Regions from separate parts of the Parasutterella sp. genome, predicted to be linked through region 1. Evidence: predicted binding sites of a transcription regulator. Region 1 holds the regulator's gene; the other holds the start of a gene.
What was found. The regulator NrdR, encoded in region 1, represses ribonucleotide reductase genes. The targets are predictions, from matches to a motif close to CACNANATNTNGTG.

Region 1 (15,521 bases):
CGGCATCACAAATCAAAGAGAGACCACGATCGTGTGGTCGAAGAAAACCGGAAAGCCGATTTATCGTGCGATTGTCTGGCAGGACAGACGCACTGCAGGTTTTTGCGAGAAGCTTCACGACAGCGGATTTGAACCTCTAATCCATGACAAAACCGGACTGTGTCTGGATCCTTATTTCTCGGCTTCGAAAGTTCGGTGGATTTTAGATAACGTTGAAGGCGCAAGAGAGAAGGCCGCGGCCCGCGAGCTTTTGTTCGGGACCGTCGACAGCTGGCTTATGTGGAATCTGACCGGCGGATTAGAGCACGTCACGGATGTCTCGAATGCCTCCCGCACACTCTTATTTAATATTCACAATTGCCGCTGGGATGAGGAGCTGCTGGATATCTTCGGCATACCCGCTTCCATGCTCCCTCGTGTGGTTCCGAGTTCGGGGCTGATCGGAAAGACGGCGCCGGCTATCCTCGGCGCACCGATCGATATCTGCGGGGCGGCCGGCGATCAGCAGGCGGCCACTTTCGGGCAGGCATGCTTCAAGCCCGGTATGACTAAAAATACTTACGGCACGGGCGGCTTTCTTCTTATGAACACGGGATCGACGCCCAAGTTATCCGACAACCGGCTTTTGAGCACCGTCGGCTGGAAGATTCCGGGCTCAACCACATATGCCTTGGAAGGAAGCGTCTTCGTAGCCGGCGCGGTCGTGCAGTGGCTCAGGGAAGGTATGGGACTGATTGAAACGAGCGCGGAAATCGAGAGCCTGGCACGACAAGTGAAAGACAACGGCGGCGTTTATTTGATTCCCGCTTTTGTCGGATTAGGTGCGCCTTACTGGGATCCTCATGCACGAGGATTAATGATCGGTCTGACTCGTGGAACGACACGCGCGCATATCGCCCGGGCTGCATTAGAATCAATAACATTCCAGTGCAATGACGTTCTTCGGGCAATGATGAACGATGCCGGCGCGCGGCTCACCGAGCTGCGGGTGGACGGGGGCGCCTCGGAAAATGATCTAATGATGCAGTTTCAGGCAGATATTTCCGGCGTTCCGGTTGTGCGTCCCGAAGTTGTTGAGACGACGGCTTTAGGAGCGGCTTACCTAGCGGGCCTCGGCTGCGGAGTATGGAAGAGCACGGAAGAAATTGAAAAATTATGGCGGCGGGAGCGGACCTTTGAGCCGACGATGTCGCAGGATCAACGCGAATTTTTAACGACACAATGGGGCCGTGCAGTGGCACGGTCTAAAGGATGGGAGCAGTAAGAATGGACTTCAACGCAAAGACTAATCCGGGGCGAGAAAGCCGTCTTCAGCAATTGGAAGAGGACAAAGTCTGGGATGTGCTCATCATCGGCGGCGGTGCGACCGGCGCCGGTATTGCGGTTGATGCCGCTGCTCGCGGTTTTTCCACGGTGTTGTTCGACACGCAGGACTTCTCCGAAGGCACCTCCAGCCGTTCTACCAAACTGATTCACGGCGGCGTTCGCTATATGAAGAATCCGCGCGACTGGAAACTGGTTCGCGAGGCGATGATCGAACGAAAACTTCTGTTGGGCAATGCGCCGCATATCGTTCATCCGGAACCGTTCATTCTTCCCTGCTATGAAAACTTCGAGCGCGAGTACTACATGGCCGGTCTTTGCCTTTACGGCGCCATGGCTTACGGCGGCTACGAGGTCGGCAAGACCGAATTCCTTTCTGCCGCCGAGACCATTCGTCGTCTTCCCGGTGTAAAGGCTGACGGCTTAAAGGGCGGTGTGCAGTTCTGGGATGCTCAGTTCGATGATTCCCGACTCAATATTGCCTTGATGAAAACGGCGGAAGCCCGCGGAGCACTTCTGCTGAACTATGTGCCTGTGGTCGGATTTGAAAGAGGCTGCGGCGGCGAAATTACCGTTGTGAAAGTCAAGGATAAATTCAGCGGCAAAGAATACAGCGTTAAGACCCGCATGGTCTTTAATGCGGCCGGTGTCTGGGCCGATGAAATCCGCCGTATGGTTTCTCCGGATGTGAAGCCGTTTATCCGCGCTTCAAGAGGCTCTCATATCGTTGTCAGCACGGATCATTTCGGCGGCAAGACCGGCATGTTTATTCCGAAAACTTCCGACGGACGGGTTCTCTTCTGCATTCCCTGGCACGGCGTTCTCGAAATCGGGACGACAGACAAGGAAGAAAAAGACATTTCCTTCAATCCGGAGCCGACGGAAGAAGAAATCGAATTCATGCTCGAGACGGCCCGCAAGTATCTTGCCTATCCGATCTCGCGCAAGGACGTGCTGGCTTCGTTTGCCGGGCTCCGTCCTTTGTTTAACCCGAATGCCGGCGGCTCGACCGCTGCGGTTTCCAGAGAGCACTCGGTGATTCCTGAATTCAAGAACATGATCACGGTCACTGGCGGCAAGTGGACGGCTTATCGCAAGATGGCCGAACACGCTATGTCTGTGGCTGTGGACCAGGGTTTAATTTACAAGCGTCCGTGTCCGACGAAATATATGTCGATTTATCGCGACAATGAGTTCAATCCTGATGAACTTGAAGCTGAGATTCTCAAAGGCACGCTGACGGATGAACAGCTGAAGGCCTACGCAGTGCACTGCCGCGACACGCAGTTTGCTATGACACCTGAGGACGTTCTTTATCGTCGTCTAAGAATCGGTCAGATGAATAAGGCTAAGACAGAAGAGCTTCTGCCTAAGATCAAAGACGTTTTTGAAGCCGAAGCCTCCGAATAAAAGTTTGGCCGAGCAAAGATTGCTCGGCCAAATTGCAAAAAACTTTATCAGCGTGTTATCAAGTTGAATTGACTTGATTTTTTACGTATAATCCTGTCCTCTCTGTTGGAGCGTTGTCCTTTCGTCATCGCTCGTCCGTTGTAAATAATGTCGTCTCGGGAATTAATCCGCCCGAGCTTAAAGATAATTTGCGGCGCATTTGTATGCGCCAAATTTATAGGTGAATAGTAATGAAAACCTTCTCGGCCAAGCCGCTTGAAGTGAAGCGTGAATGGTACGTGGTTGATGCAACCGATAAGGTTGTCGGCCGCCTTGCCGCTGAAATCGCTCTCAGACTCCGTGGCAAAGACAAGCCTGAATACACACCGCACGTCGACACGGGCGATTACATCATTGTTGTCAACGCTGACAAGCTCGTCATGACCGGTGCTAAAGCTGAAGACAAGAAATATTTCCGTCACTCCGGCTACCCCGGCGGCGTATACGAGACCACTTTCCGCAAGATGCAGGAAAAGCATCCCGGCCGTGCTCTCGAAATCGCAGTTAAAGGCATGCTTCCGAAGGGCCCGCTTGGCTATGCCATGTTCAAGAAGCTCTTCGTTTATGCCGGCAGCGACCATAAACACTCCGCCCAGCAACCCAAACAGCTTGAGATCTAAAAAATGATTGGAAATTACAACTACGGCACTGGCCGCCGCAAGAGCTCCGTTGCTCGCGTCTTCATGAAGCGCGGCACCGGCAAGATCGAAATCAACGGCCGTTCTCTTGATGAGTACATCCACCGCGAAACCGGCCGCATGGTCGTTCGTCAGCCGCTCATCCTCACCGACAACGTCGAAACATTCGACATCAAAGTCAATGTTCGCGGCGGCGGTGAATCCGGTCAGGCCGGCGCAATTCGTCACGGTATTACTCGCGCTCTGATCGATTACGATGCAGCACTCAAGTCTGTTCTGTCTCAGGCAGGTCTTGTTACACGTGACGCTCGTGAAGTCGAACGTAAGAAAGTCGGTCTTCGCAAGGCACGTCGTCGTAAACAGTTCTCCAAGCGTTAATTCGCTTCAGAATTGCGGGAACTGCCTCCGGGCAGTTTTCATCAAAAAGGTCGCTTCGGCGGCCTTTTGCTTTATATGCGGCTGAAAACTTTTTGCCGCAGACAGCCTCTCGGGTGCTACCGACGATATACTTTCCAAAAGTTTTTCAAATCCTCATTCCTAAAGGCTCTCAAAATGAAAAAAGTAAAAGTCGGCATTGTGGGCGGTTCCGGTTACACGGGCATTGAATTACTCCGCCTTTTGGCACAGCATCCGCATGCAGAGATCGTCACGATTACGGGTCGAAAGGACGCCGGAACGCATGTGGCTAAGATGTTTCCTTCGCTCAGAGGAAGAGTAGATTTGGTTTTTGAAGACCCTGCCTCTGCACCTCTAGATCAATGTGATGTTGTATTTTTTGCGACACCGCACGGCGTTGCGATGAGCATGGCCGAAGAGCTCACTTCTAAGGGTGTCAAAGTTATTGACCTTGCTGCCGATTTTCGTCTGAAAGACAAAGAAGTTTTTAAGAAGTGGTACAAGATGGACCACAAATGTCCCGAGATCTTGGCTAATGCCGTGTACAGCCAACCGGAAAGTATGCGGGACGAAATGAAGAAGGCGGACGTCCTCGGTATGGCCGGATGCTACCCGACTACGATTGAGCTTGGGCTCATGCCGCTGCTCAAACTGCATAAAGAAGTCGGCGATATTGTGAATCTTGATGTGTCGATTATTGCGGACAGCAAATCCGGCATCAGCGGCGCCGGCCGTAAAGCCGATATCAGTCTGAACTGCGCCGAATTTTCCGATAATTTCAAAGCCTACGGCGTTGCCGGACACCGTCATGAGCCGGAGATGGTGCAGCAGCTGAGCCTTTTTGCCGGAGAAACCGTTCCTCTGACGTTTATTCCTCACTTGCTGCCCAATATCCGCGGCATCTTCTCGACGATTTATGTGCGATTGAAAGAAAAGGGCAAGAGCATCGATTACCAGGCTCTTTATGAAAAAGCCTATGCTGATGAGCCTTTTGTCGACGTGCTGCCCGAAGGATCGCTGCCTGAGACGAGGATGGTGCGCGGCTCCAATATGGTTCGTATTGCGCTCTACCGCAAAGAACCTAATCTTTTGGTGATCTTGGTTGTGGAAGACAACCTGGTCAAAGGTTCAGCCGGACAGGCGGTGCAGGCCATGAACCTTGTCATGGGCCTTCCGGAAATCGAAGGTCTCGAACAGATTGCTTTGGTTCCCTAGAGACAACTGACCTGAAAATAAAAGCCGAAGGGCTGCGAATGCGGCCCTTCGTGCTAAATGCGACTAAGAATTTTTCAACAGTTTCGGATTCAGCGTATAAGTTCCTACGGTCGAGGCAGAGGCCAGAATGTGACCTTTCATGGCTTCTTTGACATCTCTGCCGTTGAAATTGCCTTTGAGCGGCAGCAGCGGGAAATCCACTGCGTAGACGGTGAAGACATAGCGATGGATGCGTTCATCATTCCACGGAGGGCAGGGACCGTCATATCCGTAATAATGTCCCTCGTTGTTCGGATCACCTTTGAAGGCGTCGGTATAGTCGTTGAGCCCCTGACGCATGCCGTTGGCGCAAGCCGGTCCTCTTTTGCCGCGAGGAGAAATTCCTTTAGAAAGCGCGGCTGCATCGATGCACGGCTCTTCCGGAACGATATCGACTAACACCCAATGAATAAAGCTTGTTCTCGGGGCGTCTGCCGGAATGGTTTCTCCTTCGACATTAGCTTTAGAGAAATCAGCAGGAACATCGTTGTCTTCGCAAATGACGATTAAAGACTTTGTTCCCAGAGGCGGGTTAGACCAGGCAATTTGAGGATTTCGGTTGCCTGCCGGCAGAGTGTGTTCTTTTCCCATCGGGTCGGGTTTTGCATAGGCGAAACCTTCAGGAATGGGCTTGCCATCTTCAAAAGAGTCGCTCCAAACGCGAAAAATCGTATCCATCATTTTCAGTCTTTCTTCTTCGGGTAACACAGGCGGAAAGTCACCGGACCGTCGTTTACCAGGCTGATTTGCATATGAGCGCCGAAAACTCCCGTCACCGGATTAAAACCGAGGGCCCGGAGCTTTTCCAGGAAACGCTCATAGAGCGCTTCTCCGAGGGCAGGATCTGCCGCCGGAGAAAAGCTCGGACGTGTACCGCTGTTGGTGTCTGCAGCCAGCGTGAACTGAGAAGCCACGAGGATTCCGCCGCCGACGGTTTTCAGGCTCAGGTTCATCTTGCCGTCGACGTCACTGAAAACTCTATAGCCAACGACTTTTTCTGCGAGGGCATCGGTGTACTCGAGCTTATCGTTTTTTTCTCCGCAGACTAAAACCATTAAGCCCTGTCCGATACTTCCGCGGAATTCGCCGTCGGCAGTAATTGACGCTTCCGAGACGCGTTGAATCAATGCAATCATGACAGGGTTACTTCAGTGTAACCTTAGCCCATTTTCTCTTGCCGACCTGAAGCGTATAGGTTCCGGGCTGGACCTGAAGGCCCTTATCCGTGACCTTTTCGCCGTTCAAATGAACACCGCCTTGGGTGACATTGCGGCCGGCTTCAGTGGTAGACGGTGCCAAACCGGCTTCTTTGATGAGCTTGAGGATGCCCATCGCTTCGCCTGCGTTTTCGAGTGTGACTTCAGGAATATTTTCAGGAACGGCACCCTTGCGGAAGCGGTTGATGAATTCCTGTTCAGCTGCGTCGGCAGCTTCTGCATTGTGGAAGCGCGTGACGATTTCTTTGGCCAGCATGACCTTGGCGTCGCGCGGATTACGGCCGGCTTCGCACTCTTTCTTGAGCTGCTGAATTTCTTCATTGCTTCTCATAGAGAGCAGGTCAAACCAGTTCCACATCAGGTCATCGGACAAGGACATGACTTTTCCGAACATTTCGTTCGGTTCTTCGGTGATGCCGATGTAGTTGTGTTTGGATTTGCTCATCTTGTTGACGCCGTCCAAACCGACAAGCAGAGGCATCGTAATGATGCACTGGGCCTCCTGGTTGTATTGACGCTGAAGCTCACGGCCGACCAAAAGGTTGAAACGCTGGTCGGAGCCGCCGAGTTCGACATCGGCTTCAAGCTCAACAGAGTCGTATCCCTGCATCAGCGGGTAGATCAGCTCGTGCATGGCAATCGGAGCCTGAGAAGCAAAACGCTTGGCGAAGTCGTCGCGTTCAAGCAGACGGGCGAGCGTATAGCGGGAGGCGAGTTTGATGAAGCCGGCCGAGCCTAATTTATTGCACCATTCGGAGTTAAAACGAACTTCGGTTTTGTCTTTGTCCAAAACTTTGTAGGCCTGATCGAGATAAGTCTTAGCATTGGCCTCGATCTGTTCACGAGTCAGCGGCGGACGAGTGGTGTTGCGGCCGGAAGGATCACCGATCGCGCTGGTGAAGTCGCCCACAAGGAAGATCACCGTATGACCGAGGTTTTGGAATTGACGAAGTTTGTTCAAGACGACGGTATGACCCAAATGAATGTCGGGAGCCGTGGGGTCAAGACCTAATTTAATTCTCAGAGGTTTACCGGTTGCTTTCGAACGAGCCAGCTTTTGTTCGAGCTCTTCTTCAACGAGGAGCGTGTCTGTGCCGCGTTTAATCAGCGCCATCGCTTCCTTAATATCTTCCGTTACCGGAAACTTTTTTGCCTGAGCAGTATCTGTCATTTTTAGAAAAATCCTGAATTATGTAGGTGGTACCCCGTGAAGACTTGAGAAAATTAATGTTTTATAATCAATCGACTCAAATCCGAAGGGCAGATTTCCAAAACAGCCCTTATTCTACTTTCTCTGCCCGACATTGTCAGATATCGGGGATGTGGGAGTGTTCGTTTTTAATAGAGAGATCAGAGTGAAGCCGTTTAGAACCAAATTTACGAAGATTTTGACAGGTCTGGGTGTGACTGCGGCTTTACTGTTTTCCATTCCTTCTTCGGCCGTTTCTCAGGAAACAGCTCTTCCCGGGAAAGGCGAAGTGGTATTAGAGAAAGCCGGCGAGATTGAACTCGGGGATTTGATTCAGCAGTGGGCCAGCGAGATGGATCACGTTTACGCCGAAACCCGCATCCAGGCAAAAGACTCGAACAAAAAGATTTTCGAAAGACTGGGCATTAACGACAAAGCATTTGTTCGTTATGTGAACTCCATCAAAGGTAAAGAGAATCCTTTTGCTCGCCTCCAGAAAGGACGTTTGATTCAGGCTCGCCTGACACCGACCGGAGAAGTCATTTCTTTGCGTGTTTTCCGTCCGATTGACTCCTTGTCTCGCGACGTCGCTTATTTCCAGGTCAGCAAAGAATCCGGAAAGTTTAAGCACGCCAATTTAAAGAGCGAGATCGATGCCTTCCCGATTGCCTCCTCCGCAGTGATTAAGACCTCGCTCGAGAGCGCAGCGGTTTCTGCAAATATTCCGGCCAATGTTTTGGCTCAAATTAAAGAAAGACTCAGCACGTCGATGGACGTGAATAAAGGTGTTGCTGCCGGCGATTCTTTCAGCGTCATTTATGAACGCCGCCAGATTGACGGAGCCGACCTCGGTTCCGGAAAACTTTTGGCAATTGAGTATTTCTCCAAAGGCAAGACCATTGATTCTTACTGGTACGAGGGCGAAGGCGTCGAAGGTTATTTCGACTCCGAGGGCAACAACACAGACATTACGTTCCTGCGTATGCCCTGCGAAGCCCGCGTAACCTCTACTTTTAACCGCGTTCGTAAGCATCCTGTGACAGGACGCCTGCGTCCGCACTGGGGTGTTGACCTCGGTGCACCGCGCGGAACACCGGTTTACGCAGCCGGCGACGGAGTGATTTCTTCCAAGAAATATCAACGCCGCGGCTACGGTTACTGGCTTGAGCTCACTCATGCCGGCGGTTATAAATCACTTTACGCTCACTTGAGCAAGTACGCAGCCGGCATGGCCGAAGGCGTCAAAGTGAAGAAAGGACAGCTGATCGGATATGTCGGTACTTCCGGTATGGTGACCGGTCCTCATCTTCACTATGAACTGAAGAAAGACGGTCAGCAAATCAATCCGCTCATCGCCGATCTTCGAACCGGAGAAAACCTGAAAGAGGATGCGCTGGAAGATTTCAAGCTTGCAATCTCTCCGATGCGCCGCCAGATCGCAATGCTGAGCCGACTTCAGCTTGCGCAGAATTCAGCCGCAACAGGTTCGGACTAAACGACTTGTTAGAATTTGAGGCCTCAGTTGTGTGAGGCCTTTGTTTTTATGTGCACTCCGAATATTCCTATTTACGTCGGCATGATGTCCGGCACCAGCATGGACGGTGTTGACGCTGTCGCATGCGTTTTTAATGAAAAAGGCTGTCAATTTATTGCCCGCAGTTTTGAGCCTTACTCGGACATGCTGCGCGAAAGCCTGCTTTCCTTGTGTCAGACCGGACCGGACGAAGTCTTCCGCATGCAGAACGGTGCCAACGAGATCGCAAAGATTTATGCTAAGGCTTTCAATAAGCTGCTGACAGACAGCGGACTGAATTACAAGAACATCCGGGCGATCGGTGCGCACGGCCAGACGATACGGCACAATCCGCAGATCGGCGCGAGCACTCAGCTGATCAACGGGGCTTTACTGGCGGAGCTCACAAAAACGGATGTGATTACGGATTTCAGAAGCCGTGACTTGGCTGCCGGCGGAGAAGGGGCACCGCTGGTTCCCGCCTTTCATAAGTGGGTGCTGAGCGGAGATGTGCCGCGCGGCATTTTAAATATCGGCGGCATCAGCAATCTTACCGTACTGCCCGAGCGCGGCAGCGACGACGAAGTTCTGGGTTTTGACTGCGGCCCAGGAAACGTGCTGATGGACGCATGGATCGAAAAGGTCAACCACGTTCGATATGATCAGGATGCCGTGTGGGCACGCAGCGGTAAAGTCATTCCGCAGCTGCTGGAGAGTTTGAAACAGGAGAAATTCTTTTCTCTGGTGCCTCCGAAGAGCACGGGACGCGAGCTTTTCAACCTGCCTTGGCTGGAAGCCCGATTAAACGGAGAAAAACCGGAGGACGTGCAGCGGACGCTGGTTTCCTTTACTGCAGAAACCGTCACGGATGCGATTCGCAATTTTGCGCCGCACATCAAAGAGCTGAGAGTCTGCGGCGGAGGCGCCAAGAATCCTCTGATGATTAGTGAGCTGGCACTGCTCAATCCCGAGTTGGTTGTCACGACAACTGCGGAGCTCGGCGTGGATCCGCAGGACGTTGAGGGGTTGGCGTTTGCGTGGCTGGCTTATCGTTTTGACCGCCGAGAGCCGGGAAATCTGCCGAGTGCCACCGGCGCATCCGGTTCTCGAATTCTGGGCTGCTTGTATCCCGCCTAAACGAAAAGACCTCCTTGCGGAGGTCTCTGACGATTTTGTCGTGTCTTAATGCTTAGACGGAGAAGCTGGAGCCGCAGCTGCAGGTTGTCGTCGCATTCGGGTTCTTAATCACGAACTGTGCGCCTTCGAGGTCTTCTTTGTAGTCGATCTCGGCACCGACGAGATACTGATAGCTCATGGAGTCGATCAGGAGGGTGACTCCGTTTCTGACCATCACAGCGTCGTCTTCGTTGGTGGTTTCATCAAAAGTGAAGCCGTACTGGAAACCGGAGCATCCTCCGCCCTGAACGAATACTCTGAGTTTGAGATTCGGGTTGCCTTCTTCGTCAATCAGTTCTTTAACTTTGAGGCTGGCGGCATCGGTGAAGATAATGGGGTCGGGAAGCTTGATCTGTTCCTGATCCTGAACATTGTTTTCAGCCATTATTTTTCCTTGCAATAAGTAAATTTAGTACTACGGATTATAGAGAATCCGTCAATAGCACAAGGCCGGATTAGGTCATAATTTGTGAAAACAAACGGATTCCGTCCAACAGATTAAGCCGTTTGATTTTAGGAAGCGATGCCGCGTTCAGCGGAGTTTCAAACTTATAATTCTTTGATAATCGCCTGCGGATCAACCCCCGCAGTTTTATGGCTTACTTATGGGAAAAGCACATGTTCAACAAGAATTCGACCATCGAAATATCTGACCCGGCTGTATGGGAAATCATTCAAAAAGAGGGCAAACGTCAGGAAGATCAGATTGAACTGATTGCCAGTGAGAACTACGCCTCTCCGGCCGTTATGGCGGCCCAAGGCTCGGTGTTGACCAATAAGTATGCCGAAGGATATCCCGGCAAACGCTACTACGGCGGCTGCGAGTATGTTGACGAGGCTGAAACGCTGGCCAAAGAACGTGCCCTCAAACTCTTCTGCGAACCGGTCGGCGTAGAAATGGCGGTTAACGTACAGCCGCACTCCGGAGCTCAGGCCAATATGTCCGTTTTCTTCGGCCTGCTCAATCCCGGCGACACGGTGATGGGTATGTCGCTTGCCGAAGGCGGCCACTTGTCTCACGGCATGAAGCTCAATATGTCCGGCAAGTGGTTCAACGTCGTAAGCTACGGCTTAAACGACAAAGAAGAAATTGACTACGACCAGGTAGAAAAGCTTGCTGAAGAAAACAAGCCCAAAATTATCATCGCCGGAGCTTCTGCTTATTCCTTATATATCGACTTCAAGCGTTTCAGCGAAATTGCGAAGAAAGTCGGCGCTTACCTTATGGTCGATATGGCGCACTATGCGGGGCTCGTTGCCGCCGGAGTTTATCCGAGTCCGTTCCCTTACGCCGATATCGTGACGACCACGACCCACAAGACGCTGCGCGGACCGAGAGGCGGCATGATCTTCTGCCGTCCCGATCTGGAAAAACAGATCAATATGGCGGTCTTCCCCGGTGTTCAAGGCGGTCCCCTGATGCATGTGATTGCCGCTAAGGCAGTCGCTTTCGGCGAAGCATTAAAACCGGAATACAAGGAATATCAGCAGCAGGTCATCAAGAATGCTGCTGCAATGGCTGACGCTCTGACGAAACGCGGCCTTCGTATTGTCTCCGGACGCACCCAGAGTCATGTGATGCTCGTGGACCTTCGTTCTAAGAATATCACCGGGAAAGAAGCTGAAACCGTTCTTCATGAAGTCGGTATTACGGTCAATAAGAATTCGATTCCGAACGACCCGCAGAAACCCTTCGTAACCAGCGGTATTCGCTTGGGTTCTCCTGCCATGACGACCCGCGGCTTCAAAGAAAATGAAGCGATCGAAGTCGCCAATCTCATCGCTGACGTGCTTGATGCACCTAAGAACGAACAGGTGCTCGCCAACGTAAAAGAACGTGTTGCAAGTCTCGTTGCCCGATTCCCTGTTTATTTGGCAACCGTGTAAGGCTGATTCAGGAGCGATCCTATGCTTTGTCCCTACTGCAAAGAACCCAACACTCAAGTTATTGACTCCCGCACCTGTGAAGAAGGTTCGGCCATTCGGCGCCGGAGAAAGTGTCCGAACTGCGGTGCCCGCTTCACGACGTACGAAAAGGCCGCACTGCAGATGCCGCTCATTATCAAGAAAAACGGCAGCGTTCGGGAGGCCTACAACAGCGAGAAGCTGCGCCGCTCCATGCAGATTGCGCTGCGCAAGCGCCCTGTGAAAGCAAGCGAGCTCGACTCGGCCATTTCACGCATTGAGAAGCAGCTTCAAGTGTCCGGGGAAAAGGAAGTGACCTCCAAACGCGTCGGAGATATGGTCATGCTCGAGTTGAAGAAACTCGATAACGTGGCCTATGTCCGCTACGGTTCGGTCTACTTTAACTGCGGGACGTTGGACGACATGATCAAGCTCGTTGAAAACGCCCGAGACGACCAAGGAAAGGATGAAAAATGAGTTTTTCCGATTGTTCATATATGCGCCGTGCGCTGGAGCTGGCGAAGAAAGCTCGTTTTAACTGTCCGCCGAATCCGGCCGTGGGCTGCGTGATTGTCAAAGACCGCCGCATCATCGGCGAAGGTTTTACTCAAAAGACCGGCGAGGCACATGCCGAAGTCATGGCCTTGCGCGACGCGGCCTCCCGCGGAGAAAGCGTAGAGGGCGCAACGGTTTACGTAACGCTCGAGCCGTGTTCACACTACGGCCGCACACCGCCCTGCGCCCTAGCGCTTAAAAATGCGAAGGTTGCCCGCGTGGTTGCAGCCCTGAAAGATCCCAATCCTTTGGTGGCAGGCAAGGGCCTCAAGATGCTGGAAGAAGCCGGCGTTAAAGTTGAGTGCGGGCTGGAAGCCGAAGAGGCCGAAGAGATCAACCGCGGATTTTTAAAGCGTCAAAGAGAAGGCATGCCCTGGGTCCGCACTAAGATGGCCATGAGTGTGGACGGCAACACAGCGCTTGCCAACGGCAAGAGCCAATGGATTACTTCGGAAGAAGCCCGTGCAGACGGGCACTTCTGGCGCGGTATCAGCGGCGCGGTGCTGACCGGGCTCGGGACCGTGCTGGCAGATAATCCTCAGATGACGGCGCGTTTCGAAGGTGTTACTCGCCAGCCTCTGAAAGTCGTCGTGGACTCCAATCTCAGTCTGAATCCGGATCTGAAGATTTTCCAGGGCGGAAAGACTCTGCTGGTGTGCGCGCACTACGACATAGTGCGGGCTGAGAACTTTGAGAGTCAGGGCGTTGAGGTGATTGAACTTCCCGGCAAAGACGGCAAGGTGGATCTCAGAGCTCTGATGCGCGAGCTTGCTAAGCGCGAAATCAATGATGTGCATGTAGAAGCAGGAGCTCGTCTGAACGGAGCCTTGGCGATGGAAGGTCTGATTGATGAATATCTGATCTACGTGGCGCCGGTTTTTTTAGGCGATGGACGCCGTCTGCTGGATTTACCATCTTTTAAAGACCTTTGTGAGGGTGTCGCGTTAGAATTCACCGATATTCAAAAAGTTGGTCCGGATGTGCGTCTGATGCTCCGTCCGGTGCGCTAAATAAGGAGACGATATTTATGTTTACAGGAATTATTCAGGCCGTCGGCCGTATTCGCGACAACGAAGAGATTGGTGACGGTCTGCGTATTCATGTTGAAGCCCCGGAACTTGGTTTGGACACGGTCAAGATCGGTGACTCGATCGCCATCAACGGCGCCTGCATGACAGTGGTCGAAGTCGATGAGAAGCGATTTAAAGTTGAAGTTTCTGCCGAGTCACTCAGCAAAACCGCCGGCTTGGACGGATGGGGCTATGTGAACCTGGAAAAGGCCATGCGTCTCGGCGATCGTTTAGACGGTCACATTGTGAGCGGCCATGTTGACGGCGTAGGCGAAGTCGACGCCTTCGATAAAGTTGCCGAATCCTATCGTTTGGTGGTTCGCTGCCCGATGAAACTTGCTAAGTTCCTGGCCTATAAAGGTTCGGTGGCCATCAACGGCGTTTCCCTGACGATCAACGAAGTGGAAGACACACCTGCCGGCACCCGCATCAGCATCAACTTAATTCCGCATACTTTCGAGCACACCGCTTTCAAGCACACCAAGAAGCGCGACCTGGTCAATGTCGAAGTGGATACGGTTGCCCGCTACATCGAAAGAATGTATTCGCTCACCGAGCATAAATAATTGAATTTTTGACGGCCTTTGAACCCAACGCGGAGCGATTCGCGGAGGATTTCAAAGGCCGTTTTGTTAGAATTCCGCCTATCAATTTAACGGAGAAGAATGTGTCCATTGAATTCATTAAACCGAATGCAGACGGCAGTGATTTGAAAATCGGTATTGTTTCCGCCCGCTTCAACGACTGGGCCTGCGATGCCATGTTTGCATCCTGCTACGAAGAGCTCAAAGCTCATGGGGTAAAAGACGAGAACATCGTGGTAACCACGGTTCCCGGCGCTTTGGAAATCCCCGGAGCACTTGTCATGCTCTACGAAGGCTATCCGGATTTGGACGCCTTAGTTGCAATCGGCTGCGTGATCAGAGGAGAAACCTATCACTTTGAACTGGTCGCCAATGAGTCTTCCCGTGGCGTGACAAACTTCGTTATGACCGAAGGCATCTCTGTGGCCAACTGCATTCTGACAGTTGAAAACGAAGAACAGGCCAAAGCCCGCGTCCAGGAAAAAGGTGCCGACGCCGCTCGCGTGGCTCTGGAAATGGGCAATCTGCGCCGCTTCTGCGGACAGCGCGTTATGGAAAATTTCGGAGAAGATGATGGACAGTAATCATACGGGAGCCAAGAGCCCCGCAAAGAAGCGCGGAGGCCGGAGCGCCCGTCGCCGTTCACGCGAATTCGCTCTTCAGGGCGTTTATCAGTGGCTGATGAGTCATACCGACCCGGAAGCAATTGATGCTGCAGCTTTGGAAGCTGAAGATTTTGACAAAGCCGATCAGGCTTTCTACCGTGAACTGCTTCACGGCGTTACCGAAGAGTTCCCGTCTCTTGAGGCGAGCTACGCTCCTCATATCGACCGTGAAGTGACTTCGTTGTCTCCGATTGAAAGAGCCATTCTTTTAATCGGCACGTACGAACTTAAAAACACGACGACGCCTTATCGCGTTGTGATCAACGAGGCAGTGGAACTGGCTAAGAGCTTCGGCGGTTCCGACGGCTTTAAATATGTCAACGGAGTTTTGGACAAGATGGTTCCGGAACTTCGTCCCTACGAGGTTGTGAAAGGCAAAAATGCCTGAGCACCCTGCCTGTACGGTGACTCCGAATCCGCTTGATGAATTCGGAGTCATATCTCGTTTTTTTACGGACCGCTCTTTTTATCCGTCTGCGTGGCCTTCACAAGGCGCAGGGGACGACTGTGCGTTTCTTGACGTCGGACCGATGCGTTTAGCCGTGACGGCCGACATGATGGCCCTCGGGTCCCATTTCCTAGAAAAT
Region 2 (15,521 bases), on a different contig from region 1:
TAACCATTTCCGGGAAGATCTTCGGAGCGGCGGCAATGATTTCGCCTTTCTGAAGATAATCACCTTCGCCGGAGAAGTCGGTAACGAAGGCGCCGGCTTCACGGGCAATCAGTGCACCGGCAGCGATATCCCAAATCTTGATGCCTTTTTCCCAGTAGCCGTCAAAGCGGCCGCAGGCTGTCCAGCAAAGATCAAGAGCAGCAGAACCGATGCGGCGCAGACCGCAGGTCTTTTCCATCATGACCTTCATGGACTTGATGTAAGCATCGTAGTTATCGCCTTCGCGGAAGGGGAAGCCGGTGGCAAGCAGGGCATCCTGCATGGAATTGCAGCCGGAGACGCGGATACGGCGGGAATCAAGGTAAGCACCTTTGCCTTTGGTTGCGGTAAAGAGCTCATTGGCCATGGCGTGATAGACGACAGCATGGAGCGGCTGACCGTTTTTCAGCAGAGCGATGGAAACGGCAAACTGAGGAATTCCGTGAATAAAGTTCGTCGTGCCGTCGAGCGGATCAATGACCCAAGTGTATTCGGCGTCTTTCTTGCCGCTCTCACCGGTTTCTTCACCGAGGAATGCGTGATCGGGGTAGGCGGTCTTAAGTGTTTCTACAATGACGCGTTCGCATTCTTTGTCCACTTCAGTGACATAGTCGCCGAGACTCTTGTTCGAGATCTGAAGATTGCTGCGGTCACGGAAAGCGATGACCTGAATCTTGCCGGCGTCGCGAGCGGCCTTAATTGCCATGTTGAGCATGCCTTCATTCTGCATCGGCAGAGATGGAGCAGGGCGGTAATGTTTCTTCTGATCGCCGTTTTCAGCGCTTTTACGGCTGGTGGAGCGAGGAGCGCGCTTTTTATCGGTGGCCTTTGTCGTTTTTGCCATCGGCTTAGTTGTGGTTGCCATTTATTCCTCTGATGAACTTTTTATGCACCGCCTCAGCGGTGAAGTAAACTTTAGAGTCAGAAATTTTACCTCAAGAGACAGTAGTTTATGGACTTCCTTCCCCAACGAGGGCGTATCCGCTTCGTTCTCGTTTCACCCAGCCACCCGGGCAATATCGGCTCTGCCGCAAGGGCGATTAAGACCATGGGATTTGACCGTCTATACGTCGTGAGCCCCCGTCATCCCGAGTACCGCACCGATCCGGATGCAATTGCTTTTTCTACTCATGCTGTCGATGTTCTTCAAAACAGCGTCTGTACTGAGACACTTTTAGAAGCGTTAAAAGATGTTTCTTTTGCCTGTGCGCTCTCCGGCTACGATCGGGAATTCGGACCTCCTCTGGCAGACTTGCAGACTTCCTGCGAAATGGTCAAGACATGTTTGGAAGAAAATCCTCAGGAAGAAATCGCCTTTGTCTTCGGAACGGAAAGAAGCGGCCTGACGAACGAAGAGATGATGCTCTGTCAGCTCTGTACCGCTATCCCGGCTAATCCTGAATGCGATTCCCTGAATCTGGCCCAGGCTGTGCAGGTGACGGCTTATCAGGCTCAGCAGACACTTCGCGGAAGAGCCTTGGATGCGCATGCCAGCCGTTTTGAAGGTGAGGCGCCCGCAAGTGTGGAAGCCATTGAAGGGCTCTATGAACACCTTGAAGAGGCAATGATCGCCTGCGGAGCTCTGAATCCCGAACGTCCTAAGCTGATGATGCCCAAACTGAAAAGAATTTTGTCTCGTTCCGGTTTAAGCGTACCCGATGTCGATATGCTTAGGGGTATCTGCGCTGCGATTATTTGTCCGCGGGCGGAACGCAGCGGAAGAAAATCGAAAAAAGACGGACAGCAATAAGAGATTCAGAGGGAAGGATGTTTTCGAGAATCAAAGGAGATGTCAACTCCATTTATGAAAGGGATCCTGCCGCGCGTTCACGCTGGGAGGTTCTTCTTTGCTACCCCGGACTGCATGCCATCATTGCACACCGAGTGGCACACTGGCTGTGGAATAAAGACTGGAAGGTAAGCGCAAGAGCACTTTCCCAGTGCAACCGCTTCTTAACCGGAATTGAAATCCATCCGGCAGCAAAGATCGGAGACCGCGTGCTGATTGACCACGGCATGGGAGTCGTGATCGGAGAGACGGCTGAGGTCGGAGATGACTGCACGATTTATCACGGCGTCACGCTGGGCGGAACTTCTCTTGCCTCGGGAACAAAACGGCATCCGACGATCGGTAAAAACGTCATTGTCGGCGCCGGCGCCAAGATTCTCGGCGGTTTTGAAATCGGCGATAACTGCCGCATCGGCAGTAACGCCGTGGTGATCAAGCCGCTCCCGCCCAACTCAACAGCTGTGGGCAACCCGGCTCGAATCGTGGATAAATCCAAGAAAGCGGTTCCGAAGAAAGAGCCCGAGCCTCAGCCTGACCCGAAAGCCCAGGTTCGTTTAGCTGCCTATGGCGTCGTTGCTAACGAAGAAGACCCGTACGTAGAGAAGATTAAATCGCTCGAGAATTTGCTTCAGGAGCAGCAGGCACGTCTGGACGAAATGGAAAAGAAGATCAGCTAAGCACACCTGATCTAAGCCCAAAACAAAACGTGCAGCCCGAAGGCTGCACGAATCAAAGAATAATCTCTGATTAAACGTTGTTCTGCGGGACGGTGTAGAGCTCGTCGATCTCAGCGCGGAGTTTTTCGCGGATGATCGGACGGCGAAGCTTCATCGTGACCGTCAGACATCCGTTGTCAACGGTCCAATGTTCCTTCAACAGGCGAATATTTCGCGGAATACCGTACTGCGGGAAGCGAGAAGCAGCTTTCTTTAAACGCTTCAGCGCGGCCATGCGGATGTCGCGACGCATGAGCATGCGGTCGTCTGAAGGATCCACATTGAATTCCTTAGCAAACTTCTCCCACTCGGCTTCGTTGACGACAGCTAAAGCTGTGATGAAAGGACGAGCTTCGCCCACCACCATGACCTGCTCAAAAAGCGGATCTGTCTGAATCGCAAGTTCCATGTCGGTCGGAGGAATCTTCTCTCCGGTGGAAGTTACGATGATTTCTTTGATTCGACCTTTGATGCGGATGCGGCCGGCATCCGACAAGTCAGCTTGGTCGCCCGTTCTGAACCAGCCGTCTTCGGTAAAGACTTCGGCTGTTGCGTCAGGACGCTTCCAGTAGCCTTTCATGACAGTCGGGCCTTTAACCTGCAGCTCTTCTATGTCGCCGAGACGAATTTGAAGTCCGGGAATCGGCTGTCCGACCGTGACGGGATTGTTGCAGTTCTCGCGATTCACGGAAATAACCGGAGAGGTCTCGGTCAGACCGTAACCTTGGCGCAGTTCAACGCCCATGGCGTTGTAGAAACGGCCGATAGCGTTGTTTAACGCGGCACCGCCGGCAATCGCGATTCTCAATCGGCCTCCGAACACATCGCGGATCGGGAGCACGATGCGGCTTTCCAGCATCGGCCAAATGAAAGAATCAAGCCAGGAAGCGGAAGAAGAGGGAACGGCCAGGCCGTTACGGCGGCAGAATCTTCTCCAGCCGATCATTTCGGCTTGATCGGCAAGCGTGGCGGCAATGCTTCCCTTGGACTGAAGACTCGCTTTGATGCGGCTATGAAACTGCTCAAAGACGCGAGGTACGGCCACAAAAATCGTCGGACGGATGATCTTCAGGTCTTCGGCAAGTTTTAAGACGGAGCGGGCAAAACCGACTTCGGCGCCTAAGAACAAAGTGAAGTAGAAAGTGACGGTTCTTTCGAACGTATGAGAAAACGGCAGGAAAGACAGGAAGACGTCATCGGAACCGACGTCAATCACCTGAGAAAACGATTTCACGTTGCTTAAAACGTTATCGTGCGTGAGCATGACGCCTTTCGGTTTACCGGTGGTGCCTGAGGTGTAGACGATGGCAGCGAGGTCATCGGGATCAATCGAGACTTCTTTAAGGTCGGTGTTTTCTCCCTGTTTGAGCCAATCGGAAAGATTGACCACAGGGACAGGAGAGTCTTCTGAAGCACCCTCGGCATCGTTTCCGGTCGTGACGACGAGTTTGAGGTACGGATATTCTTTTTGCGCGTTCAGCATGGCGTTCCAGCGCAGAGTACGCGGAACAAAAAGAATCTTAGCTTCCGAATTGTTCAGAATGAAAGCGCTGGAAGACGGCGTATCAACCGCGTGCAAGGGAACCGGAACCATGCCTTGCGAAAGGATGCTCAAGTCGCAGGCGGTTGCCGTGATGGAATTGGGCAACAGGACAGCTGCGTGGTCGCCTTTTGATAAGCCGGAGGCCGTAAAGGCTTTGCGCCAGCTGCGAACCATATCAGCGAATTCTTTCCAAGTTACGCTGATCCAAGTCTTAGATTTGTCGTCAAACTGGCGATAAGCAACCTTGTTCGGGCGAACTTTTTCGTTGATCGCGAGCAAGTCCGGAATGACGCGCATGTTGTTGAGGTTGTCTGCTGTCATTTACTTTCCAAAATTTTCATAAAGTTTCTCGATTTCGTCACCGTGTTCGGCCACGATAACGCGGCGCTTCAATTTCAGCGTAGGCGTTAAAGAATCGTTTTCAATTGTCCAAGGTTCTTTGAGAAGAAGCACGGAACGAGGTACACCATACTGCGGAAATGATTTGCAGGCGGTCTTGATGCGTTTAAGGATTTCCCTGATAACTGCCTTGTTGGTAAGGATTTCAGGATCTTTGGGATCCAGGTTCAGAGAAACGACAAATCGTTCGAAGTTATCTTTGTTCAGCACGAGGAGGCCGACGATAAAGGGACGATTGTCGCCGTAGACCATGGCCTGATCAAAAAGCGGATCCCTTTCGATGGCTTGCTCGATGTCGACAGGGGGCACCTTCTCGCCGGTAGACGTCACGATGATCTCTTTAATGCGGCCTTTGATCTTCAGGTAGTTGCCGGGAAGGATGTCGGCTTGGTCACCGGTAGAGAGCCAGCCTTCGGGATCCAGAGTCTTGAACGTGTCTTCCGGACGCTTCCAGTAGCCTCTCATGACCTGCGGTCCGCGCACTAAGAGCTCGTCTTTTTCTCCCAGTTTGGCTTCAATACCTTCGAGGATCGGCCCGACAGTATCGGGATGATTGGCTCCGATTTTATTGACGGAAATGATCGGGGAAGTTTCGGTCATGCCGTAGCCTTGGAAGATTTCAATTCCTAAGCCGATGATCGTTTTGGCAACTTCCGGGCTCAGGGCTGCACCGCCGGAAACCGCGACGCGCATGCGGCCTCCGAAGGAGTTCTTAATCTGATTGCGAACGAGTTTGTCGTAAAGAGGATCCATCAGACGATCGAAGGCTGCCGGGACAGCGGAGTCGACAGGCAGGCCGTTGCAACGGCAGAAATTACGGTAACCGGCGTCAACAGCCGCGTTGAAGACTAGGCGGCTCACGGCGCCTTTTTGTTTCAGACGTTCGTTGATCTTAGCTGCGACTTTTTCAAAAACTCTCGGAACGGACATCATGATGGACGGACGTACAAGTTTTAAATCGTCCAGAATGCGTGCAACTCCTCGGCTGAAAGTGACTTTATTGCCCATTCCCAGGCCGATGTAATAGGAAGTGGTGCGCTCGAAGGTGTGAGACAGCGGGAGGAAGGATAACCAGGTGTCGGAAGGATTCGGCGCGATGTTGTAAAGCAAGGCCGAAATATCGCTCATGATATTTTTATGTGTGAGCATGACACCTTTAGGTTTACCGGTTGTACCGGAGGTGTATACCAAAGCGGCCAAGTCTTCCTCTTCGGGTCCGGGCGGAAGGGTTAAGACGGATTCGCCTTCTTTCAGCCATTCAGCAACGTTAACGCTGCGAACCTCTTTGCTTTCAGGTTCGGATTCATCATCGATGTAGACGACTGTGCGGAGCTGAGACAAATCGGCGCCGGTTGCTTGAATGGCATGCCAGCGTGCGCGGTTAACAGTGACGAGGAGCTTCGTGTCCGAATCTTCCAGAATGTAGGCGCAGTTGGCCGGCGTGTCGATGATATGCAGCGGGACCGGAACAAGGCCGACGATCAGTGCGCCCTGATCAAAACAAACGGCATCAATGCCGTTTGGCAGAAGCATGGCGACTCGATCGCCTTTCTTTAAACCGGAGGCTACAAACGCGTTGGCCCAATCTAGGGCGCGAGCGTAGAGCTCTTTAAAAGAGAGCGTTTCCCATTGTTTGGTTTTGGCATTGAATTGACAAACGGCCGGATCATCTCCGCGGATTTCTAGGTGATGAGAAATAAGCTCAGGAATAACGCGGAGCTTTCGAATCTCTTCAGCGCGGGTAAATTCATTATCTTGTGGTTGCTGCATGATTGATTATTTTGAAGAAGAGTTGTCCGTAACCGCAAAGTTCAAATTCAGGGCACGGATGATTTTGAGAATGGTTGAAAATTCCGGAGAACACTGTCCCGAAAGCGTGCGGTAAAGGCTTTCTCTGGAGAGTCCAGTTTCTCGGGCAAGGCGGGACATGCCGTAATTCTTGGCAATACGCCCGAGTGCCGCTGCAATTTCCGCAGCGTCGTTCTGAGCGCTCTGGAGCATTCGATTGAGCGAATTGACGAGCTCTTCCGTGTCTTCCTTAAGAGAAGAGGAAGGAGTTTTTGTCGATAAATTCATCAAATTTAGGCGCGGAGCCCCCTGCCTTCAGGCAGGGGAGGAAGCGCCTCCTCCTTTCGAATTTCTGTTAAATAGGTTCGTCTCTTTTCCAGCAGATGCAGCTTCTTGCAGCTGATGCCGGCTGAAATGCGGGTTCCGTCAAGTTTTCGAACATCAAAGAACCCCGATGATCGACGGCCGAAAATGAAGCTTTCTTCTCCCTGGCAGGCAACTTTGTCAAAAAGACGGAAGCCTTTGACCTCAAAGGGAGCCTGATTGCGCTTTCGAATGCCGCCTTTGAGGATGGAGAGCTTGTGAATCTGCCGGTTGTTCCGGCGCGTCTGCTTCTGGAAGAAGAATTCGCAGAGCCTTTCGGCGCCGAGGTTGCCGGCGATGCAGAAAGCATCCGCACAATGCGACTTGGCGATGCCGTTCGCGATTCGTGCGTGCTTGGTCCGGTATCCATAGGTGTTGCTCACCTCAATCCCCGGATGCAAAGCTCTTAGACGGTTGTGTACTTCCCTGCGCATAATTCCCATGAAGGCTTCCGCACGGAACGATTTCCCTCGCTTGGCCTTCAACGTGATATCGCCGCGGTGAAGTGCCTTATGGCACGTCTCACAAAGCGTAATCAGGTTGCCGGGCGAATCTCCACCGGTACGTCTGCTTTCCAAGTGATGAACATTGAGCACCGGATCTTTCGATCTGCCGTAACAATGCTGACAAACGTGCCCGTCTCTGAAAAGAACATACTCGCGGACGTTCCAGAAGCCGAGCTGCTCGCCCTCTTGGTACTCTTTCCCTGCAATGTCTGGATTCTTCAGCAGCTGCATGTCGAAGGAAGCCGTTTCCACGGTGATCTTCGTGACCGGCAGCAGTCGAAGAACCGCTTCTATGCGCGACAAGTGCGCGTTGATTCGGTTTTCAACCGACGGAGCAAGCCAGCCTTTGCGCTTGGTGCGGAGACGGTTGTTGAACCTCGGCGCGCGGTAGCGCGTTTTGCGGTTACAGCGCGACTGCCGTAACGCGCGACGAGCAGAGAGCAGATCAGAGACGTCCTGACGGAGTTCGACTTCTGATGCATAAAGCTCAGCCTTTTCCGTTGATGCGGAAAGGCCGACATGTTTGTACCCGGCATCAACACCCAGAGTCACCGGCTGTTTGGACTCACCCGTTGCAATCGTCAGCTGAATAGTGAAAGGCGTTCGCCTCTTCACAATAGCTTTCTTCTCTTTAAGCAGAAGGCGCGCTTTTGCCGGTGAACAGGGCATCAGCGGTTTTCCGAGTTTGTTTAGGACAAATACTCTCAAGTTTTATCTCCTCGGTCTTTCGACCGGTTGTGATCCTTCGCCAATGTTGGAAGGGGTTTCAAGCCGACAGCACCGCTCCTGCCTCTCAGAGCTTTTAACCATCGGCCGCAGAGCGCGGGACTAGGATCTGCATCCCGCGGTGCCTATAGGTTCCCGACCAACGTAGTCCGCCAAACGACGGCCTGAGGCTAGTCAACTAGAGGCTTTTTCAAGCCTCGGCCTTTAGGCCGAGGTAGTTGACAAGGTCGGCAAATAAGAAGAAATTTTGCCGAGTGTAGCTTATAGGCTACAGAAATTCAAAAAGTCGACGAGATTACAGCCAGATGGTGCGTTTAATTCGGCATGATCGGCAGCTTCATCGGCTGCAGGATCATCGAAGTGATTTCTTCGGAACGGATAACATCCGGAAGCTCCTTGTGGGAATCACGAAAGTAATCCATCACAACTTTGATGCATTCCGTGTAGTAGCGCTGCGCGATATTTTCCATGAGGTCGTAAGTTTTGCCGCTTTCGTCATGGAAATTGGGATAGTCAAAGAGAAAATAGTCGATTAAATCTTCGACCGTGAGCATTCCTTTGCTGACCGTGTAGTACTGAGTCAGAGTTGCAAAGGGCTCGTTTTGTTTGTTGTAAAGACGAGAAGTGAGAACGAGGTCTAGCGAATCTGAGGAAATGTCTTCGTCGCTGTCCTCGTCGCAGAAAGTCTCGGGTTTGACGCTTTCAATGCGCAAAGAAGCCTGATTGATCATGCTCCACAAAGCATGGCAGTCGTATTTCTTTAAACGATAGCTTTGAGCCTTGATACGGAAAGTAGCGTCTCCGTCTTCGTCATGACCGAAATCAGCAGTGAAATTGTTGATTAAATCATCAGCGCGCTGAAGAGCCTCTTCTTCGGAGAAGTAGGCGCCGGCGTCAGCGAGGAAAGATAAATACTTCTGCAGACGGCGGGTGTCATAGCCTTTACGGTCAAGCTTCACTTGTTCGAATGCATACTGGCCGGCAATCATGCCGGGCGTAAAGGTCACTCCGTCCTCAACGTATTCTCCGCTGTTGTTGATGAAGTCCGCGACACGATCGAGCTGTCCGCAACCATAGATTGCCAAACAGATCGACGGGATCGTACGACTCGGAGAAGTGAAACGCATTTGAAAACTCGAACAAATAATGAAACAGGGACGATCATTTTAACGACTCCGAGACAGGGAGGAGTATAAGACGAGTCATGAAAAAATCTGAATTTACAATTCGGCCTCCGTCATTGAGCCCACAGGCTTGAGCGATTTATAGGGCTGAAAACAATAGAAAAAATTCACAAAAAACGGCATGAAATTACCCTCGTAGTCAGTTGTGATATTAAGGAAAATACTAATATAAGGAATGACAAATTTTCTTTGCGCTATTAAAATAGTGACAGATAGAAATGTTTTTTAGCAGAAGGATTTTAAGAAAATTGATTTATTATCTTTTGTTATTTATAAATTCATATATACAAACGGATGAAGAATTTTCTTACTAACTGAATTTTCTATATTTTATTTAAAAATCTTGCTAAAAAATAGGTATTCTATTCATACAGTCTTACGAAAGCGTTGCTCCTCAAACATAACGCTGAACGGTTTGGTTGGTCCCGAGCTGTTCAATAGACACCTAAAAGCCGTCGAAAACCTCGACGGCTTTTTCTTATCCGAAATCTTTTAAGAAAATTCTTCTATTTAATATTCGGGTCAAAAATTCTCGAACCCCGCGTGGTTTCCCGTCGGACATGGTCTAGTAAAGAAAAATTTGTCCGATTTTTGAGTTAAATCCCTGACAATTGAGCCGAAAGTAGAGGTATAAAGCAGAGGTAGAGGACTATTAGTAATTTCCCTTAGTTTATCTCATATTATTTCATGAATATGACAGATATTTAATCTGACACTAATTAAGAAGATGATCGGAGGTATGAAATAGAAAATATAATCAAATAAGATAATAAATAGATATAATTTTAGATTTTTCGGTTTTTGTAAGGGCTTTTTGAGTTTTTTGACTAGGAAGCTAAAGATCCTGACAAGTTCTTGAATCTACAACGAAAAGAGAGGAGTTACATTTCTACTCGATCCTACCTATTTTGAGTGATCAGAGCTTCGAAAAAAGCTGAGCAAAATAGACGGTTACAAAATCAGCTTAAAAAAAACGAATCTCAACCTATTGTGTTTTTCCTCTTCCGTCATTTTTCACGTCTTTCGCGCAGGTCCTTTTATCTACAAGGTTTTTGATTTTTTCCTACAGTTTTGACCTACACAAGAGATTTTTAATATCCCCTCTTATTTCCGTATATAGTTATCTTTTTATTGTTCCCACACCATCTGTTGTATGAGATTATCATTTGGAGTAGATTTACTGGTCCGATAGCTCAAACTTTGTTTGGACTATCGGACCACCCTAAAAGTTTTTAAATGGCTTAGCAGTACATGACTATTTTTAAATTAATGTATTTGCGAACATGAACTATAGATAAGGAGACAAGGCAGATGAGCCCTACGATGGAGACGCCGATGTACGTCATTAAACGTGACGGCACGGTAAAGGACTTCGATATTTCAAAGATTGCAGCCGCCCTCGAAAAAGCAGGTAAAGCCACCGGTGAATTCGATGCCGCGACCGCAAACCGCATCACTCATATCGAAGTGATGAACCGTCTGGCTCAGCAGAATGTTGCGACTCCTACTATTGAACAGATTCAGGATGCCGTAGAAAACGCGCTCTTTGATACCGGATTCCGTAAGACCCTTCGTGCTTATATTGTTTACCGCGAACAGCGCGCAAAGGCCCGTGATGCTCGCCGCAGCCTCGTTGATGTTGAAAGCTCTATGAATGAGTACCTGCAGCATCTGGACTGGCGTGTGAACGCCAATGCCAACCAAGGCTACTCTTTGGGCGGTTTGATTCTCAACGTTTCCGGTAAGGTTGTTGCTAACTATTGGCTCAACTATATTTATCCTCCGGAAGTCGGCAATGCTCACAGACAGGCCGATATCCATATCCACGACTTGGATATGCTTTCCGGCTATTGCGCTGGCTGGTCCCTGAAGACACTTTTGAATGAAGGTCTGAACGGTGTTCCAGGCAAGGTTGAAGCCGGAGCACCTAAGCATTTAACCAGTGCTGTCGGTCAGATCGTAAACTTCCTCGGTACGATGCAGAATGAGTGGGCCGGTGCTCAGGCTTTCAGTTCGTTTGACACCTATCTCGCTCCTTTCATCCGCATCGACAACCTTGATTACAAGGAAGTCCGTCAGTGCATTCAGGAACTTATTTACAACCTGAATGTCCCGAGCCGCTGGGGTACACAGACTCCGTTTACAAACCTGACGTTTGACTGGGTCTGCCCGCAGGACCTGCGCGATCAGCATCCTTTGATCGGCGGAGAAGAAGTTGACTTCACGTACGGTGAGCTCCAGAAAGAAATGGACATGATCAACCGTGCGTATATTGAAGTGATGCTTGAAGGCGACGCTAAGGGCCGCGTTTTTACATTCCCGATCCCGACGTACAACATGACGCCGGACTTCGAGTGGGACAGCCCTAATGCACATTTGCTCTTTAGCATGACTGCCCGCTACGGTCTGCCGTATTTCCAGAACTTCATCAATTCCGAACTCAAGCCGAACATGATTCGTTCGATGTGCTGCCGTCTGCAGCTGGACTTGAGAGAGCTGCTTAAGCGCGGCAACGGACTTTTCGGCTCTGCTGAACAGACCGGTTCCTTAGGCGTTGTGACAATCAACTGCGCTCGTTTGGGTTATGTTTTTGCTCAGGATGAAGAAGGTTTGTTCAATCGTCTGAGCTACCTGCTTGACTTAGCCCGCAACAGCCTTGAAATTAAGCGCAAGGTCATTCAGCGCCATATGGATCAGGGCTTGTTCCCGTATACAAGACGTTATCTCGGCACGCTGCGTAATCACTTCTCTACGATCGGTGTGAATGGCATCAATGAAATGATCCGCAACTTCACACAGGACGAAGAAGACATTACGACGGAAGCCGGCCACGCCTTTGCCGCTAAAGTGCTTGATTTCATCCGCGACAAGATGGTCATGTTCCAGGAAGAAACCGGACACATGTACAACCTTGAAGCCACACCGGCTGAAGGTACAACTTACCGCTTTGCCAAAGAAGATAAGAAGCGTTTCCCGAAGATTCTTCAGGCGGGTACGCCAGATCATCCTTACTACACCAACAGCTCTCAGCTGCCGGTTTCCTATACGGACGATCCTTTCGAAGCTTTGGAAATGCAGGAAGACCTGCAGAAGAAGTATACAGGCGGCACCGTACTGCATCTGTACATGAATGAAGCCATTTCGAGCCCCGAGCTCTGTCGCGACATCGTTCGCCGCGCTTTGACACGTTTCAGACTGCCGTACATCACGATCACTCCGACATTCTCGGTTTGCCCGAAACACGGTTATATCCCGGGCAACCACGAGTTCTGTCCGAAGTGCGACGCAGAATTGATTGCCAAAAAGAAGCTTGACATGGCTTCCAACGGTTAAGAAACAGTAAAGATTAATTTTTTAGGATTGATTTATTCACACAGGAGACTGCAATGAATGAAAATGTTAAAGACACAAACATCGAATTGAAAGACGAAGAACGCACAAAATGCGAAATCTGGACCCGCGTGATGGGCTACCATCGTCCGATCTCTTCTTTCAACATCGGCAAGCAGGGTGAATTTGCAGAACGCAAATACTTCGACGAAAAGAAGTGCGGCTGCAGCAAGTAATCTTTGATTAAAAGAAATCCTCTCGTTGCTTCGCGCATCGGGAGGTTTTTTATTTGGGATTTTTCTTTTTATGAAAGACGTATTTATTCCTATTGAACCTGAAGTGAAGGACAAACCTGCTGAGGAACTTCTGGTGGGCGGCGTAACACGCATGACCACCATCGACTTTCCTGATTGTTTATCTGCAGTGGTCTTTATCAAAGGGTGTCCGTGGAAGTGCGTCTATTGTCAAAACGAGGATCTCCAAAGCCGAGAGATGAACGAAGGGGACGGTTACGTTTCCTGGGAATACATTGATCATTTCCTTGACAGAAGAAAAGGTTTAATTGACGGCGTGGTTTTCAGCGGCGGAGAACCCTGTGTTGATCCTGCGCTCCCTGACGCCATTAAAAGAGTCAAAGAGAAGGGCTATAAGATCGGGCTGCACACCGGAGGAATGTATCCGCGCAGACTGAGAGCGATTCTTCCGTATTTAGATTGGGTCGGATTAGATATCAAGGCTCCTTTGTCTGATGAAGCTGCTTATGAAAAAGTCGTTCGCCGCAAAGGCGCAGCAGCCAAAGTTCGTTCTTCTCTTGAAATGCTGTTAGAGGTTGGTGTTTCTATAGAAACACGTACGACCGTGCATCCCGAATATCACACTGAAGAGCAAATCCTTCAGCTCGCCAGAGAACTGTCTGATGCAGGAATTGAAACTTACGCACTTCAAATTTATCGCCAGCCCAGAGGACTGCCGGAGGAACATCTTCTTGAACGTGTCGGAAGTGACTATCCGCATGAAGAGACTTTAAAAACGCTCGAGTCCTTATTCAAGAAATTTATTTATCGCCGCAGTTAGCGTTTTTTGAGAAATAAATTTTATGAGACTGGCTCGAAAGAACATTCGGGACCGGTCTTCTTGCTTTTCGGACAAAGCATTGAACTCAACTTCGGCGGCATATTTTCTTTAAGACAAATCTCCTTGTTAGACTTTGACCAACCATTTTCGGACGGAGCTCATCGATGAAAAACAACGGCAATTTTAAAAACGCCGGATCTTCTCGCGCCAAGACGTGGAGAAACATTCTCTTGATTTTGGGTGCGGTTGCTCTTATTGCCAGCTACATTGCAGATATTCGTGACCCGCATCCGGGTACGGAAACTCAGGATAACCGCCCGTTTGTAGAACAGGTGCTCAAAGATGGCTTTCAAACACTCCATGCCCGCGTGACTCGTGTGGCTGACGGCGATACCGTTTACATTAAAGATGACGAAGGAAAAGAAGCTCGAGTTAGGCTTCTTGGCATCGACGCTCCGGAGAGCAAACAAGCTTACGGAGTTCAAAGTGCGGAACATCTAAAACGCAATCTGAGGGACGCTGAGTATCACGTTCAAGTGATTTACCGCGGGAGAGACCAGTACGGCAGAATTATCGGAAAACTGGTAGCCGATGGAAAAGATCTAAATCTCGACCAGGTCAGCACCGGAAACGCCTGGGTCTATAGAAATTATCTGAAAGATCTTCAACCGGGAGATAAAAACCTCTATTTGAAAGCCGAGGACAATGCGCGCGCAAAGAGAATCGGCTTATGGGCGGACCCCAATCCACAGAACCCTCGCGATTGGAGGAGAGAGCATCCAAGGAATTAAGACTGCAATAGTCAGCAAAACAAAGCCTGCCGAAGGGCAGGCAAAATAAAAGGCCGTCTTTGTTGAAGATTCGGCCTTTCTTGTCGGTTAATTCAGCATTTGCTTGTCCGGGAAATCCGGATTTTTCTCGAAACACTGAGGAGCAACCAAAATCGCTACTTTTCCTTCGTCTCCGCGAATGGATTCGGTTAGGAAAGGAATGCTAAGAGGCGACTCCCCGCCGACAGGCTTCGGATCCTGCATGGAAACCAAGATTTCGGGAACACTGGTCAGGAGGGCTTCTGAGCCTTTTTTCAGCCAATATCTCGGAAATTCATTCGTGAAAAAGGATAAGGTCGATTCGGCAAGTTCTAGTTCTTCGACATTGGCCATTTTTCGGCTGCCGATATACTCCAGATTTGCCACCAAATTATCTAATCTGCTCGGGACAATGCAGTGCTTGAGCATATTCATCGCTACCGGTTTGAAACGGTAAACCGGAAATGGATCGTATTTCTCATCCTCAAAGTCGATATCTTTGCCCTTGAAGGAGCAGAAGTCATCAGGATTGTCTATCGTCATTTTTATGCCCGTACTTCTAAAACTACTTGCATCCATATTATCAAAGAGTTTTGATTCTTGTTGATTACCGATAACTGAATTAGACGCCAAATGAAAAACGCCCCGAAGGGCGTTTTGAGAGGGTTTCAAATCGGATTAACCGATATTGATTGGACTATGAATGTTCTTCGCAAAAGCGCGAACATTAAAGCTTCGATTCCACATGAAGGCTAAGAAGCCGACGAAGCAGACTGCTGTTGCGCCGAAGCTGATGATCCAGCTGCCTTTGCTGAAGCCGGCAGCCACGTAACCCACGAAGCAGCAGCAAGCTACAAACCAAGCATACGGTAGCTGTGTTGAAACGTGCGAAATGTGACTGCATCCGCTGCCCGCGCTCGACAGAATCGTCGTGTCTGAAATCGGAGAGCAGTGGTCACCGAAAACAGAGCCGGCTAATGTGGCAGACAAGCAGACGATGGTAAGAGAGGGATCGACGGCAGCTGCAACCGGCACAGCGATCGGGATCAGGATACCGAAAGTACCCCAGGCAGTACCAGTGGAGAAACTCAGGAATGCGGCAACGAGGAAGATCGCGGCAGGAAGGAAAAGGTCAAGACCGGAACCGCTGGAAACCATACCTTGAACAAAAGTTTGGGTAGTAAGCAGGTCGCGGCAAACACCGGAAAGCGTCCAAGCCAAAACCAAAATCACGTTGGCAGGAAGCATGAGTTTC

Region 2: the regulator NrdR is predicted to act here: its motif matches at 10,194-10,207, upstream of ACZND6_RS05740 (ribonucleoside triphosphate reductase).

What each region holds. Positions count from the first base shown of each region.
Region 1 is NZ_DBMALT010000006.1:17,001-32,521, forward strand. Features, by position in the region: gene glpK (glycerol kinase GlpK) at 1-1,264, shown strand, start outside; gene ACZND6_RS02690 (glycerol-3-phosphate dehydrogenase/oxidase) at 1,267-2,733, shown strand; gene rplM (50S ribosomal protein L13) at 2,964-3,392, shown strand; gene rpsI (30S ribosomal protein S9) at 3,396-3,788, shown strand; gene argC (N-acetyl-gamma-glutamyl-phosphate reductase) at 3,963-5,021, shown strand; gene ACZND6_RS02710 (YbhB/YbcL family Raf kinase inhibitor-like protein) at 5,085-5,738, opposite strand; gene dtd (D-aminoacyl-tRNA deacylase) at 5,744-6,196, opposite strand; gene tyrS (tyrosine--tRNA ligase) at 6,204-7,448, opposite strand; gene ACZND6_RS02725 (peptidoglycan DD-metalloendopeptidase family protein) at 7,633-8,961, shown strand; gene ACZND6_RS02730 (anhydro-N-acetylmuramic acid kinase) at 9,010-10,116, shown strand; gene erpA (iron-sulfur cluster insertion protein ErpA) at 10,169-10,540, opposite strand; gene glyA (serine hydroxymethyltransferase) at 10,774-12,042, shown strand; gene nrdR (transcriptional regulator NrdR) at 12,064-12,537, shown strand; gene ribD (bifunctional diaminohydroxyphosphoribosylaminopyrimidine deaminase/5-amino-6-(5-phosphoribosylamino)uracil reductase RibD) at 12,534-13,625, shown strand; gene ACZND6_RS02755 (riboflavin synthase) at 13,643-14,251, shown strand; gene ribH (6,7-dimethyl-8-ribityllumazine synthase) at 14,353-14,853, shown strand; gene nusB (transcription antitermination factor NusB) at 14,843-15,322, shown strand; gene thiL (thiamine-phosphate kinase) at 15,315-15,521, shown strand, end outside.
Region 2 is NZ_DBMALT010000015.1:37,667-53,187, forward strand. Features, by position in the region: gene ACZND6_RS05700 (inositol monophosphatase family protein) at 1-904, opposite strand, end outside; gene ACZND6_RS05705 (RNA methyltransferase) at 992-1,789, shown strand; gene cysE (serine O-acetyltransferase) at 1,807-2,505, shown strand; gene ACZND6_RS05715 (AMP-dependent synthetase/ligase) at 2,576-4,408, opposite strand; gene ACZND6_RS05720 (AMP-dependent synthetase/ligase) at 4,409-6,256, opposite strand; gene ACZND6_RS05725 (addiction module antidote protein) at 6,263-6,562, opposite strand; gene iscB (RNA-guided endonuclease IscB) at 6,568-7,851, opposite strand; gene ACZND6_RS05735 (hypothetical protein) at 8,184-8,996, opposite strand; gene ACZND6_RS05740 (ribonucleoside triphosphate reductase) at 10,365-12,386, shown strand; gene nrdD (anaerobic ribonucleoside-triphosphate reductase) at 12,440-12,619, shown strand; gene ACZND6_RS05750 (anaerobic ribonucleoside-triphosphate reductase activating protein) at 12,690-13,457, shown strand; gene ACZND6_RS05755 (thermonuclease family protein) at 13,622-14,248, shown strand; gene ACZND6_RS05760 (hypothetical protein) at 14,336-14,809, opposite strand; gene ACZND6_RS05765 (Na+/H+ antiporter NhaC family protein) at 14,945-15,521, opposite strand, start outside.